3 regions of the Paenibacillus sp. HJGM_3 genome follow, and region 2 is predicted to be linked to each of the others. Evidence: riboswitches for the same ligand, from Rfam matches in the RefSeq annotation. Region 2 holds a riboswitch; each other region holds the start of a gene.
What was found. Region 2 has a riboswitch for cyclic di-GMP ahead of ACI5FR_RS20510 (hypothetical protein). Riboswitches for the same ligand answer to the same signal wherever they lie in the genome.

Region 1 (4,861 bases), on a different contig from region 2:
AACGAACAGGATTCATTTTCCAATACGAGAGGAAGTACTACATGAGACGGACAAGCAGGGGCAAGAAGCTAAGCTGGATGTTGATCGTATGCTTATTGGTCGGGTTGTATGCGGGGAATCTATCGGTCTATGCGGCCGGCTCGGATTCCGAGATTCCGAACATTGTGGCGAACGTGTCGCCTAGTGTAGTTGCGATTATAGGCAAGCCTACGGACGGCAAGGATTCGGATCACGATCGGTTCAACCTGGCGCACGGCACCGGCGTGATCGTGAAGTCCAATGGGGTGATCGTCACGAACGCCCATGTCGTCAAATCGATGAAGAACATTGTAGTCGTCACTTCCGACGGCAAGACATACCCGGGCAAAACGACGCATTACGACGAGGAGAGCGATCTGGCGTTGATCAAGATCGACGCGATCGGGCTGTCGGCCGCTGCGTTCGCGGCTCCGAACGATATTAAAGTCGGGGAGACGGTGATGGCGATCGGGACGCCGATCTCGTTCGCGCTCCGCAATTCCGTGACAGTCGGCATCATCAGCGGCATGGATCGGTCCGTGGAGTCCCCCTATCAGCTGCTCCAGACCGATGCGGCGATCAATCCGGGCAACAGCGGCGGCGCGCTCGTCAATATGCAGGGCAAGGTCGTCGGCATCAACTCGCAGAAGTATGTAGACTACTCCGTGGAGAGCCTCGGCTTTGCCATTCCGGTGAATACCGTCCAGTACGTGCTGGAGCATTTCGAGAAGTACGGCAAGGTGATGCGGCCTTATATGGGCTTGGAGCTGGAAGAGAGCTGGGAGGCGGTCGTAGGGCTGCCGGCGAAGGAAGCGCTGAAGGTCGCTTACGTGGATCCGGACTCTCCGGCGGCGCAAGCGGGCATTAAGCAAGGGGACACTATCGTCTCGTTCGATCAAGCCTCGGTCAAGACGATCGTCGAGTACAACGAGCTGATGAAGAAGTATTTGCCGAAGGAAACCCTTCGTGTTACTTTGCATTCCGGCGGGCAGACCGTTGTGCGAAGCGTCGTTCTTGGAGAAGACCCTTCCGCGAGCAAATCTTGGGTGCAAGACTCCGAGGGCGGCTATATCGATGACGATCAAGGCAAGACGAAGATCGGCGACAGCCACTTCGGGTGGTCGATGAAGTATCCGGCCGGATTGATCCAAGCGTTTCAGAGCGATGACGGCAGCCGGGTGACCTTCGGCGATTCCAAAGGGGAGTTCGGCATCTCGATCTCGGTAGAGGAGAAGATCAGCGAGGAGCTGTCCGTCACCGGCCTGCTGCGCAAGCTGGCGATGTCGTCGGACGATACGGTGCTCGAGAAGCGCTACCTGGATCAGGAACCGGTGCCGTACGCCAAAGTAGTGGCGAAGTCGGATGAGGATCAATACTATCAAGCCCGCGCTTACCAAAAGGGCGACAAGGTGTATTACATCGCCTTGATCGTTACGTCGGAAGACAATTACAAAAACAAGGTGAAGCTGAACGCTTACCTAGACTTGTTGGACAGCTTCTCTTTCAGCTTCGACGCGAAGGATGGGGAGCTGAAGGATATTTCGATCTTCCAAGAAGGCGGTACGACCTTCACGAATGAATATGGGTTGTCGTTCGAGCTGCCGTCCGGCTGGGAGGAGAACAAGTACGGCGGAGAGCTGGCATACAGCAACGAGGACGCCGATCAGGATGTTAGCGTACAAGTGACGTCGGCTTCGTCGGGCGATACGCTGGCGGACTGGGTGGCGCGCGAGGAGCTGCAATTCACTGGTCAGTATGCGGAAGAGTACAGACAAACCGGCGAGCTGAAAGATGAGAATGCCGACGGGGTGCCGGTGAAGCAAGTACGCCATTCGTGGCGCATGGGCGGCGATACATGGAATTCGCAGGTGAATCTGTACTTCATTAAGGACAAATACAAATATAAGATCTCCGTGGATTTCAAAAAGGACGACCATGAGCAGGAAGCGGCCGAGTTGATCGACGCGATCGTCAAGTCCATGAAGGTGAGCAAGGACACGATGAACACCAGTCTGGGGTATATCCAGGACGAGGACGAGCTGCTTGATCCTAACGGAACGAATGCATACAAAAATGAAAAGTACCACTATTCGGTTCGGATCCCGGAGCTGTGGTCGACTCCTGGCTCGTATTATAAGGATAGTCCGCGAGCCAACTTCAACTTCACCGGAGGGTCCTTGACCGTGGAGGCCGATGACAAGAGCAGCGTAGAGGATGTTATGAAGAAGCTGGAGCAGGGGCACAAGAAAAGCAACGAGAACGACCCGGAATACACCTATACGATTACGGACGATTCGACGTTCGGCGATGGCGGCAAGAAGATCGCGATCCGGTATAACTTGAAAAAAGCTCCTTACGAGCAGACCGAGTACGTCTTCCGCAGCCACAATATTACGTACACCATTACGCTCAAAATGAACGATGCGGTCGTATACGGAAGCGAATGCGGCACGTGCGGAGGCGGCCGTAGAATCATTTCAGTACGCGGATTAGTTCTTAAGACTTTCGGCCCTGCATATGCATATAATGAATTAGGCCTAAATAACTAAAATAGGTCTAGCGGGAATAGATTCGACATGGTATGATGGAATAAACTTCATATTCGGAGGCAATGAATCGTGTTTTGCATTTGGGCATCTGGGACACAGGGAGCCAGTGATGCAACCGGCCGTGCTTTTTTCCTACTTTGGAAATCGCGGCCTTTTTTTGTGCGAGAAAGGAGTCCCCGTAATGATCGAGAAGACGAATATCAACTGGTCGAATTATCATGTGTCCTCCCCTCAGAACCACATCAAGCTTCAGCCGAAGAAAGGGACCGACCCAGGAACGGCAGCGGGCGCAGCCGGCAGTGCCGCCCTGGATCACACTCTGGTAGCGACTTACCATAAGAGCCGGCATCCCCACGCGGCTGCCGAGTCGGCTGCTTCAGGGGCCGCTTCCAAGAAGCCGGATAAACCGGATAAACCGGATAAACCGGATAAACCGGATAAACCGGATAAACCGGATAAACCCGACTCTGTGACGAATCGTGAGGCCAAGCAAATCTTCAAAACGTGGAAGAGCGGACTTGAGGACGCGAGCTCCCAATACATGGAGCAGATCGTGCAGCAGTTGGACGCCTCTCCGAGGGAACTCGGGGAAGAGGGGCTCGCCGCCCTGCGCAAGCAGCTGAACGATTGGGTGGAGGCCCAATACGACGGTCTCTCGGATCAGCTGCGCAAGTTCGATCGAGATCTCTCGCTCAAATTCCTCACCCGGGCGGATAAGGCGCTCGATTCGATATCAGACGACTTGTGGGTGGATATCCGCTCCGAGGTGGCGGCGCACACGGCGTCGGCCGGGGTAGGGCGTGCGGTCTACCAGCAGTGGAATCAAGGGCTCTCCAGCCCGACCGACCTGCTCACCCGAGTGACGGACCAATTGAACGCAGATCTGGACGGCAACATCACCGACCAGGATTTGCAGCAGTTTGACAAGTGGTTCACCGATTGGATGTCCAGCCAGCAGTCGACTCTGGCGAATCAGCTGCAGAGCATCCCGACCGGGATCCGCGGGACGCTGCTCGAGCAGGCGGGCGATCGGCTGGGAAGCATGCTGGAGACGTACCGCGCCGGTGTTACCGCTGCGATCCATAGCTACTCCGACCTCGTCACGCAGTCGCGACAAGCGTTCAGCCAGTGGGACGATGCGCTCCATACGTCATCCTCGGACCTCCTGACTAGCATTAACGCTACCATCTTCAACGATGCCGACGATATTACCGATACGGAAAAACAAGCGTATGCGAACCAGATAAGCGGTTGGCTGGGAGTGAAGAAGAACCAGGCGTTGGACGCGCTTGCGAGCGCTCCGGCCGGGCTGCGCAGCACGCTGGAGCAGCAGGTGAACGGCAACGTCAGCGGGGTGCAGGCCACCCTGACCCAGTTCGTGAACGATTCGATTCAATTCCGGAATACCGGGGACCAGAATGCGGCCGGGTTCCTGAACGAATGGAAGACCGGCTTGAACCTGGACGCGGACGATTATTTTAAAGAAGTGAAAGCGGCCATCCGGCAAGATCCGGACAAAATATCCGATCAGGAAAAGCAGCTCTACCGGCAGCACTTGCAGCAATGGATCGATGGGGTGAAAGGCGAATTTGCTTCGGGTCTGAGCGATCGGTTAAGCGATACGCTGACCGGCGTGCAGCGGAAGTACAATACGCTGGCCGGCGACACGCTGAACCAGAAACTGGATTCGCTCTGGAGCTCCATTCAGGATCAGATCACGGCGTGGAACAACCGGGTGATCCCAGGACCGGGTAATGGCAATGGTAACGGGAATGGAAACGGCAACGGCAACGGGAACGGCAACGGGAATGGTAATGGTAATGGAAACGGCAATGGTAACGGGAACGGCAACGGTAATGGCAATGGCAATGGCAATGGCAATGGCAATGGGAACGGCCACGGCAATGGAGACTCGTTCGTCCTGGGCTGGAGCAAAAAGCTGAACAACCTGTTCCGGCCGAACTATGATTTCCAGATCGGCTCGGGGGATAACTCGTTCCAGTTCAAGCTGCGGGCCCTTTCGGGCGGTAATCGCAACTCCCTGTTCTACGTCAGTGACGGGAACGGCAACAAGCGTGCAGTCGACATGAAGTTCGGTAGCTCGGAGCTCGAGCAGAAGTTCATGGAATACGCCAAGAAGAACAATGTATTCGGCGCTACATTATCCGTGGAGAAATTTAACTCCCTCCTGGATAAAGTGAAGGACAGCATCAAGCCGCTGGCCGACATTAACCCGGAGCGGCTGAAGCAAATTCTCGCCGACAAGGACGAGACGAAAAAGCTGTACGACACGT
Region 2 (4,861 bases):
ATGAACAGCATCGTGGAGATGGCGGTGGCGATCGACTTTTTCATCCCGCGGCGGTTCAGGAACTTGGCCAGCGGTTCGATGATCATGAAGATGACGAAGGCCATGAAGATCGGGGTCGCGATTCGATACATGTAGCTGAACGCCAGCATGAACAGGTACACGGTTAGAACCATGAGTCCGATATCGAAGATCGTTTTGTAGTATTTTTTGTAGAAAGAAAGCATCGGTTCACCTCACTGTCATTCGCCCGGAAGAAGGGTCTCCCACTATTTTACATGGTACAAACCGCAAGAGCAACGAACCGACCATTAGACGATGCGCGGAAAACATGATATGATTTTGATGATCCATGGGACAAGGAGTGACGAGCATGAACTGCAAAATAACGCGCAGCGCGGCCAAGGTACTAGAAAAGGAATTGGCTCTGGAAGAAAATAAAGGCTTGAAGGTCAGAGTGAAAGTGGAGTTCACGCATAACGGACTTGTCCAGTATGCCTTGGGATTGGACGAGCAGGACGAGAATGATGTGGTCGTGATGACCGATAAAGGCATTGAAGTGCTGCTGGAGAAAAACGACGACACGCTTGACGGCGTCAAAATCGACTACTTGTACGTCCCGAATGAAGGGTTCTTCATCACCAACCCAAGCAAGACGGGCTCCCGGGTGTAGAGCTACGGGCACGGTTGTCGGATCAGTGAAAGGAATGCCAGACGATGGCCAACGATATCCGGATTTGTGACAAATGCAGGCATATGAAGGTGAAAACGACGCTGGCCAAGCTGGACAAGCTGGCCCCCGGCACCGAGGTGAAGGTGGGGTGCAAGTCCTACTGCGGACCTTGCTCGCGGGCGGCGTTCATCTTCATCAATGGCCGGTATATTACCGCGCCGACGGAAGACGAAGCGATCGAAAAAGCACGGAAATACATCAAAGCTTGATGAACGAAAAGAAGAGCAGCTTTTCCGTCATGGAAAGGATGCTCTTCTCTTACTTTCGGGTTCCATCGCTCAGCGATTGCCCTTGCGCTTCCGTCCCTTGACGGCCCGGTTGGCGGCGGAAGCGCTGGGGGCACGCTCCGGACGCGGCCGCGGGCGCTGTCTCGATTGCTTCACCTTCCGGAACAGGAATAGCCCGTTCAATACACCCGCGAGCCCGATCACGACCAGCATAAGCTGGAGCGAAAGCGAGTCCGGATGCCGCAGGAAGGCGTAGAGGGATATACCGGCGAACAAGAGCGCCAGAGCGAGCTCCAGGATGGCCAAATGCCGGAGCAGTCTGTGATTCGGGATCATGCCGCACCTCGTAGGGGGAGCTCCGGCCGCAGCCGGGGTTGTTCTCTCATCATAGCATATAGGCGGAGGCTTCTCCTACTTTCCTGCTAGAAGGGGTGGCGGACGTCCTCATAGGATGGATGGCCGGGAGGGAGAAACACACAGAAGTTTTGCGCCAATCGGGCATCTGTCCAATCCATGTTCGCCCTTTCTTCATACTGTGGTTAATGTGGTGCAGCCACTAACGATGGGTTACGAGAGAGAAGCAAGAACTAGGGATAGGCATGAGGCGCTGGTTGCGGACCTGGAAGGTCGTCCGCAGGGGGTGTCTTCCCCCGCAGAAAACCGGGTTATTACAACCCGGTTTTCCGTTTCTTCCCACCGTGTGTCTCAGGAATGCAATAGAGTTGCAAGAAAAATAGGAAAAAAGAACGATGCTTTCATAGAGATGATCCTTTATGCTTGGGTAAGCATCTATAGAAAATCGACAAACTTCGAACAATCTCGAACCGGCAAACCTGGCGAAAGCCAGCGTCGCAAAGCTACAGGGGCTACTGCCAGTACTTGGGCAACGCCAGCCAGCTACCGAAAGAGGGTTGAAGTTTTTTATTTTCATACCTCCATCGGACCGATCAGTTTCCAAATCACAGCTAAGGAGAGGATAACCCGTGAACGGCACTTCATTCGCGGCGGAGCAAGGATTTTATTTCAAAGTGGGCGGCGATTTCTTCGGCATGTACCAGACGTCCGAAGGCCCGAAGCTGTTTTTCAACAGAGACAAGTACAAACTAAGCGACAACTGCTGGGATGTAGAGCTCGTCATCGGTCGCGACAACAGCCTGTTCACGTTTTATTGGAAGGGCGAGGTCAAGATCTCGTTCCGATGTCCCGGGCATTATGCCAAGTTCTTAACATGGTTCCACCTGCTGCTGGGCAAGACGAATCCGCAATGGGCTTAATTGCGCGACGGGCGTTCGTCCGCTGCATACATAGCGCCGACTATTTGCCAGGCATGGCAAAGGGGGCGCTTTTTTGTTTAGGCTTGGACTTGGCACTCGCGATCTTTCGCACGCCTCTATTTTGCTATACAATGAAGGAAGATCATGGAGTTCGGCGGTTTGGGCAGAATGGCTAATACGGATCTTGAGAAGGAGCGGATCGCGGTGGGGGTCATGAGCAAATGGAGGAAGAAGTCGTTTGGTAAAAAGCTGGCGGCCTTGCATAGTTGGAACGCCTGGCTGGTGCTGCTGCTTGCGGTGACCGGGATCGTGCTGTTCATCCCGTCGTTGCGCGGGGTGTTGGGCGAGGGGCGCGTATGGACGAAGCACATCCATATTTGGTTGGGAGTAGCTTCCACCATCGTCGTCGTGCTGTATCTCCCGCGCATGGTTCGCCACATTCGCCAGCTGAAGGGGAAGCCGGAGCAGCAATGGAACTTGGGTATCGTACTCGTCCTGCTCGTCGGTTGGATCGTGTCCGGGATCGTGCTGTGGCAGTTCAAGCGGCTGCCGCCCCTGTGGAGCAACGCCGCGCTCGGCGCCCACGACTTGTTCACGTGGGTCGGGGTACCGTACGCGCTGTACCATTCCGTCTCCCGCAGCCGCTGGCTGAAGATGAAGCGCCCGGGAGCCGTGCTTCAGCGCGATGCGGAGATCGAGAGGGCGCGCGAAGGTTCGGGCCCCGGGAGGGGGGACATTGCCGCGGCGGCCACAGGGAGGACATGGACCGCCACGCCACGCTCCGTAACCGATCGGGTGCGGGACGTCTTGTACACCCGCAGATCGTTCATCCGCTGGGGGTTCGCCGGCCTCTTGGTCGTGCTGGTGGGACCTAAGTTCGTGCGATGGCTGTTCGGCAGCGGAGGCGGGACCGTCAATCTGGCCGACCTCGAGCCTCAGTGGAACGGCAATCAGATGGTGCCGGACCCGCAGCCGCTCCCGGATTCAATCGTGCCGGTGGGCGGCGGGAGCAAGGGCGAGTACCGCATTTATACCGTCACTCCGCTCCCGACATTCACGTCAGAGAACTGGTATTTCAAGATTACCGGGCTGGTCGACCGGCCGCAGGAATGGAACTGGAGCCAGTTCATCGAGCTCGGCCGAACGGTGCAAGTGAGCGACTTCCACTGCGTGACCGGCTGGTCGGTGTATAAGAATACATGGGAAGGCATCAAACTGACGAAGCTGCTGGAGATGGCCGGCGTCAAGCCCTCGGCCAAGTACGTCAAGTTCTACTCCGGCGACGGCGTCTACACCGATGCGTTGACACTCGCGCAGGCGTCGTTGGACGACGTGATGGTCGCGGTCTTGCTCGACGGCAAGCCGATCCCGCGGGAGCTCGGCGGACCGGTACGGCTCATCGTGCCGAAGATGTACGCCTACAAGTCGGTCAAGTGGCTGGAGCATATCGAGCTCATCGCCGAAGACCATATCGGCTACTGGGAAGTGCGCGGGTACGACGTCGATGCGTGGGTCCCCGGGCTGAAGCCCAAGCAGAGCAATTTGTAATACGCCAATCGTATATAAAGGAGTCGCACTAAAACATGACAGCCAGATGGAGCATAGACGAACCGTTCTACATTCACGATACGAGCGAGCGTACCTTAGTGGGCGACGTCCTTTATCCGTTCGCCTACGATGAGCTCATGTGCCGCCGTGTGGGAGAGGGAGCCGCTCCGCTCGTCCATGTGTGGCGGCATGAGAAGGCGCTCGTGCTCGGCTTGCGGGACCGCCGCTTGCCGATGGCCGAGCTCGGCATGAGCTGGCTCAGCTCCCAAGGGTACCAGGTAGGCGTCCGCAGCTCCGGGGGAGCGGCGGTTCCGCTCGACCCCGGCGTGATCAACATCTCGCTCATTCTGCCTGTCGGGGAAGGCAAACCGGACTTTCGCGCCGGGTTCGCGGAGATGCGCGATCTGATCGCCGAGACGCTGCAGCGGTTCGGCGTCGACATTCAGACCGGCGAGGTGAAGGGCTCTTACTGTCCCGGCGACTTCGATCTGTCGATCGACGGCCGGAAATTCTGCGGCATCTCCCAGCGCCGGCAAAACAAAGCGTATGCCGTCCAAGCGTTCGTCGTCGTGGAAGGTCACGCCGAACGCCGCGCCCAGATGGTGCGGATGTTCTACGAGATGGCTACGGGCGAAGAGAACAATGAGCGGGACGGCTGGCTGGAGCCGCAAGACGGAGCGGCAGCGGCGGTGGGGGTAGAGCCAGACAGCGAGCGTGAAGCAGAGGAGAGCAGCAGGGGCGCGTTGCTGTCTTACCCGATCATCCGTCCGGGGACGATGGGCAGCCTAGTCAGTTTGGCCGGCGGGAAGGGCATTACGATGCGGACTTTCACGCTGGCGCTCCGTCAGACGCTCCAGCAGCGGGGAGGGCGGCTGGAGCGTCATTCGGCGCTGCCGAGCATGGACGAGCTGCAGCGGAAGGCCGCGGAGCTGAAACAGCGGTATGGCGGGTAATGGGTAACGGGTAAGGTGTAGTGGGTAGAAGAAAACAGTTATTTGGGAGTGCCGTTCTTTCCTTTCGGGGAAGGGGCGGCATTTCTGTTGATGGTAACCGCGGTGCGGGGACGATAATGAATCAGTTTG
Region 3 (4,861 bases), on a different contig from region 2:
CCCAGTCGGCAATTCCCGACGGGCACGGTCATGAGCCTGCCGAGGCGGCAGGCGCTGCTGCAGTGGGCCGCCGAACGCGGCGCGGTCATCGTCGAGGACGACTTCGACAGCGAGTTCCGGCACCGCGGGCGGCCGATCGAACCGCTGAAGGTGCTCGACCGCGCCGGGCGCGTCGTCTATGTCGGCACCTTCACGCGGACGATGCAGGCGCAGCTGCGCATCGGCTACGCCGTGCTGCCGGACCGGCTCGTCGAGCCGTTCATGCGCGCGCTGCGGCTGTACGAGCCCGTGCCCGCTTCGGTGCTCGAGCAGCGGGCGCTGGCGCAGTTCATGGCCGGCGGCGGCTACGAGCGCCATATGCGCCGCATGGGGCGCGTGTACAGCCGGCGGTTCGAGCAGTTCGGCCGACGGTTCGATGAGGGGCTCGGGCACCTGTTCGAGGTCGTGCCCTCGGACGCCGGCCTGCACCTTTTCGCCCGCTGGCGCGAAGACGAAGCCGGGTATGAGCGGTATCGGGCGCTCTGTGCGCAAGAGGGCGTGCAGTGGGGAGACGCCCGGGAAAACTACATCGGCGAGGCGCCGCCGGCGGGCTATTTCTATTTCGCGCATTTGTCGGAAGAGCAAATCGCCGAAGGGGTGGACCGGATGGAGCGCGCGGCCGTGAGATGGCTTGGTTCCGACAGCCTGTCGTAGTGAGTGTCCAGGTGCCGCAGCTGAATAAAAAAAGCTCCTCTCAGGGGAGGAGCTCCGATACCTTTTGAACTTGAGTCCAGGCAGGGCGTGGTTAACGAAGCTGCAGAGCTACTTCTCGTGCAACGTCCCGAGCCAATCGCCCATCTTGACCTTGGAGCCGACGCCCAAGTCGCCGCGGGGGGTCAGGATGCCGGTCTCCGTCAGCAGCACGACGGTGGAGCCGAACGCGAAGTAGGCGAGGTCGCCGCCGCGCTCCAGCTGCTCGGGCAGCGGCTCGACGTAGCGGATGCTGCTCACGTTCATCGCGCCGACCTTCACGACGGCGATTTCGCCCGTCTCATGCTCGATGTAAGTAATCAGCCGTTCGTTCCGGCTCAGGACGCGGCGCATCTGGGTCAGGCCGAACTCATTAACCGGATACACCTTGCCCGGCACATGCTCCTTCTCCAGCACGCGGCCTGCCGCCGGGGAATGAATCCGATGGTAATCCGTCGGGCTCAAATACAGCACGAAGTAGTAGCCATGCTTGTAATTCACCGTGCGCGGAGACCGGTTCAGCAGCTCCTCGATCGTGTAGTCCTGGCCCTTCACGTTCAACAGCTGGCCGGCTTCGATGCGACCCATGCCGGTGATCAGCGCGTCGACCGGGCTGACGAGCGCGTCGGCCGCCTCATGGATCGGCCGCAGGCCGGGTTTGAGTCGCCGAGTGAAAAATTCGTTCAGCGACCTATACTCGCTTACCGTCTTCTCCGCATCCTCCAGCCGAATGCCGTACAGCTTGGCGAAGCGGGGGATGAACAGCCGGCTGGCCGAGGACTGCGCGAACGCCCCGGTGATCCGCGAGATCCATTTGCGCGAGGAGAGCTCGGTCAACAATCGAAAAATGGCTTTATTCAAAGGGGTCACCTTTTCTTCAATGTCGGTTTTGGCTCAAGCCTTATCTTGACACAGAAGCGCCGCCAAATCAATAAGCAAGACCCCAAATAAAAGCGGCCCGAACCGGACCGCTGCATGCGAACGGAGATAACCCTCCGCGGGGAGCGTCAGTCTGACAGCTTCGCCTGCTGCAGCCGCTCCGTTTTCTTGAATTCTTTGCAAGTGATGCACGTAGCGGCGTTCACGCTGATCGGGGTGGAATTGCCCGAGAATTTGACGCATTGAATAGGGGTACGATCCTCAGGATCCGAGGAAATCTCGATACAGAAACGGCAGCCGCCAATGAGCTCCTGCGTGACCGTCAACATAAGTCGTTTCATCCGGTTCAAATCATCCATCGGTAGAGGCTCCCTTACGAACAGGCGTCACAAAAACAACAATCGCTACCGGGGGCAGCGACTGATCGATTGAGCAGCCCGGCTATCGTGGAGCAAGCGTCGGCCATACGACATATGTGTACGACTTCCTCTGCCCGGAAGACCCGTGGTTTTGCGTCCCCGCCTTTCGGTCGGGTTTGCCTTTTATCAATTTATTTACGAAACGATAGGTTTATAGTACCATATGAAAAGAGAATTTGTCACTAATTGACATAAGGAGTTGCTAAAATGCCATTAGTCGATTGGCCGTTATCGCAGCTGAAGGAATACAAGCCGACGCTCACGAAGGAAGCGGATTTTGACGTGTTCTGGGGACGAGCGCTGGCCCAGTCGAAGGCGATCCCGCTCAACGCTACGCTGACCCCGATCCCTTACCCGGTCGCTTCCGTGGACGTCTACGATCTCGTGTATGACGGGGCGGACGGGACGAAGGTGCACGGCTGGTACATGGTGCCGAAGGAAGCGCTTGCATCCCGTCCAATGCCTGTAGTTGTCCGGTATCACGGGTACGGCGGCAGCCGGAATCGCAATGAATTGCTGCAGTGGACGTCGATGGGCTACGCGACGGTCATGATCGACACACGCGGCCAATCCGGGCAGACGCCGGACAACGCCTCCTACAGCGCGGGCGGGATTGCCGGTCATATGACGAAGGGCATCCTCGACCCGGACGAGTACTACTACAAGCAAGTGTATCTGGACTGCGTGCGCGCAATCGATTTCGTTTGTTCCCGCGAGGAGATCGATCCGGCTCGCATCGCGGTGTGCGGCAACAGCCAAGGCGGCGGGCTGACCCTGGCGGTAGCCGGCCTCGACGATCGGCCGAAGGTAGCTATGCCGGTGTTCCCGTATTTGTGCGATTTCCGCCGTTCGGTCGCCCAGCATTCCGCCGGCCCGTACCGCGAAATCATCGACTGGTTCCGCCGATATGATCAGGAGCACAAGCGCGAGGACGAGGTGTACCGCACGCTCAGCTACTTCGACGGGATGAACATGGCGACCCGGATCAAGGCGAAGACGCTGATGGCGATCACGCTGATGGATTTGATCTGCCCGCCGTCCACCTGCTTTGCGGCGTTCAACCATTTGCTGACCGAGGAGAAGGAAGCGAAGATTTACCATGACTACGGCCACGAAGGGCTGCCTTTCCACGAGGAAGCGATGATGGAGTATTTGGCGAAGCACTTGTAATTATTAATTTGACAAAATGGAAAAGCGTGTTAAGATAAATGTGTCACTGGGGGAGCCTAATAAGGCTGAGACTGGATGCCCGCATCCTAGACCCTTTGAACCTGATCTGGTTTGTACCAGCGTAGGGAAGTGGAGCGCATATTCGGTTTTGGATCGAATCGTTCATCCACCCTCTCGCGAGGGTGGATTTTTTGCTTCCTACGGGCAATTGTGGGGCCAATACGATATTGGAGGAGAGGTTAACCATGTTCAAACCGTTGAAATTGACCGACATTCTTGTCACGGTCGTCATCGCGGTCGTCTTCGGCATCGTCTATAAGCTGTGGTCTCCGCTGTACTACGCGGTGAAGCCGTGGGGGCTGCAAGTGGACCAGCTCATTTACCCGATGTGGTTCATGGCGGCGACGGTTGCGTTTCTCATTATCCGCAAGCCGGGGGTCGCGCTGCTCGCCGAACTCGCGGCGGCGTCCGGCGAGTTCATCACAGGCTCCGAGTGGGGCGTCTCCGTCTTTATGGCGGGAGTGCTGCAAGGGTTGTTCGCCGAGCTGGTGTTCGCCCTGTTCCGGTACCGCCGGTATTCCGTCACAGCCGCTTCACTGGCGGGCGTCGCTTCGGCGGTCGGCTCCCTGCTCATGGACTTGTACTACAACTACATCGATGATCTGTCGGTCTGGAACGTCACACTGCTGCTCGTCTGCCGCATGATCGGGTCGGTCGTCATCTGCGGCGTCTTCGCCTACTACTTGGTCCGCGCGCTCGAAGCGACCGGGGTGACGAACCTCGTCCGTCCGCCGAGCCGGGCAGATTACGATCTGCTCAACCGGCCATGAGCGAGGCGGTAGCGGTAGAAGGGCTGCGTCTCGCTTACCCGGGTAGCGAGTCGCTCCTGTTCCGCGACGTGTCGCTGTCGGTACGAAGCGGGGAGAAGGTGCTGCTGCTCGGGCCGAGCGGCTGCGGCAAGTCCACGCTGCTCCAGGTGCTGTCCGGGCTTATCCCCCATTCGATCGAGATGCCGGTCAAGACCGTAAGCCAGCGTATCCCGGCTTCCTGGGGCTTCGTGTTCCAGGATCCGGATACGCAGTTCTGCATGCCGTACGTAGACGAAGAGCTGGCGTTCGTACTCGAAAATATGCAGGTGCCGCGCGAGCGGATGCAGGAGAAGATCGAGGCGCTGCTTGCGCAAGTGGGCTTGCGCCTCGATGCCGTTCATACGCCGATTCAGGCGCTGTCGCAAGGCATGAAGCAGCGGCTTGCCATCGCGTGCGTGCTGGCGCTCGACCCCGATGTCTGGTTCGTGGACGAACCGACGGCGCTGCTCGACGAGGCGGGCACGAAGACAGTGTGGGACACGCTGAAGACGGCGACCGCCGGCAAGACGCTTATCATCGTCGAGCACAAGATCGAAGAGGTCGCTGAGTATGTCGACCGGGTCGTCGTGTTCGACGCCCAGGCCGCTGTCGTCGCCGACGGCCCGCGTGAGGCGGTGTTCGGGCGGATGAAGCGGGAGCTCGACGCCGACGGCATATGGCTGCCGGGGACGTGGGAAGCTTATGTGGCGAGCGAGCGGTATCGATCTATCATGGCGGAGCGCGCCAATAGCGCGGCCGGCTCGTCCGAACCGCTGCTCGCGCTGCAGGACTGGACGGTCTACCGCGGGAAGACCG

Region 1: it holds a riboswitch for cyclic di-GMP, as region 2 does, so the genes downstream of both, ACI5FR_RS19330 (hypothetical protein) here and ACI5FR_RS20510 (hypothetical protein) in region 2, are expected to answer to the same signal.
Region 3: it holds a riboswitch for cyclic di-GMP, as region 2 does, so the genes downstream of both, ACI5FR_RS13445 (hypothetical protein) here and ACI5FR_RS20510 (hypothetical protein) in region 2, are expected to answer to the same signal.

What each region holds. Positions count from the first base shown of each region.
Region 1 is NZ_JBJGED010000017.1:140,671-145,531, reverse strand. It holds gene ACI5FR_RS19335 (S1C family serine protease) at 42-2,567, shown strand; cyclic di-GMP riboswitch class II at 2,614-2,697, shown strand; gene ACI5FR_RS19330 (hypothetical protein) at 2,749-4,861, shown strand, end outside.
Region 2 is NZ_JBJGED010000019.1:98,865-103,725, forward strand. It holds gene ytvI (sporulation integral membrane protein YtvI) at 1-224, opposite strand, end outside; gene ACI5FR_RS20495 (iron-sulfur cluster assembly accessory protein) at 371-670, shown strand; gene ACI5FR_RS20500 (YuzB family protein) at 715-939, shown strand; gene ACI5FR_RS20505 (hypothetical protein) at 1,009-1,293, opposite strand; cyclic di-GMP riboswitch class I at 1,774-1,862, shown strand; gene ACI5FR_RS20510 (hypothetical protein) at 1,941-2,231, shown strand; gene ACI5FR_RS20515 (molybdopterin-dependent oxidoreductase) at 2,400-3,779, shown strand; gene ACI5FR_RS20520 (lipoate--protein ligase family protein) at 3,815-4,732, shown strand; gene ACI5FR_RS20525 (TetR/AcrR family transcriptional regulator) at 4,771-4,861, opposite strand, start outside.
Region 3 is NZ_JBJGED010000010.1:136,943-141,803, forward strand. It holds gene pdxR (MocR-like pyridoxine biosynthesis transcription factor PdxR) at 1-693, shown strand, start outside; gene asd (archaetidylserine decarboxylase) at 802-1,590, opposite strand; gene ACI5FR_RS13445 (hypothetical protein) at 1,737-1,967, opposite strand; cyclic di-GMP riboswitch class I at 2,037-2,158, opposite strand; gene ACI5FR_RS13450 (acetylxylan esterase) at 2,235-3,197, shown strand; TPP riboswitch at 3,236-3,342, shown strand; gene ACI5FR_RS13455 (ECF transporter S component) at 3,443-4,027, shown strand; gene ACI5FR_RS13460 (ABC transporter ATP-binding protein) at 4,024-4,861, shown strand, end outside.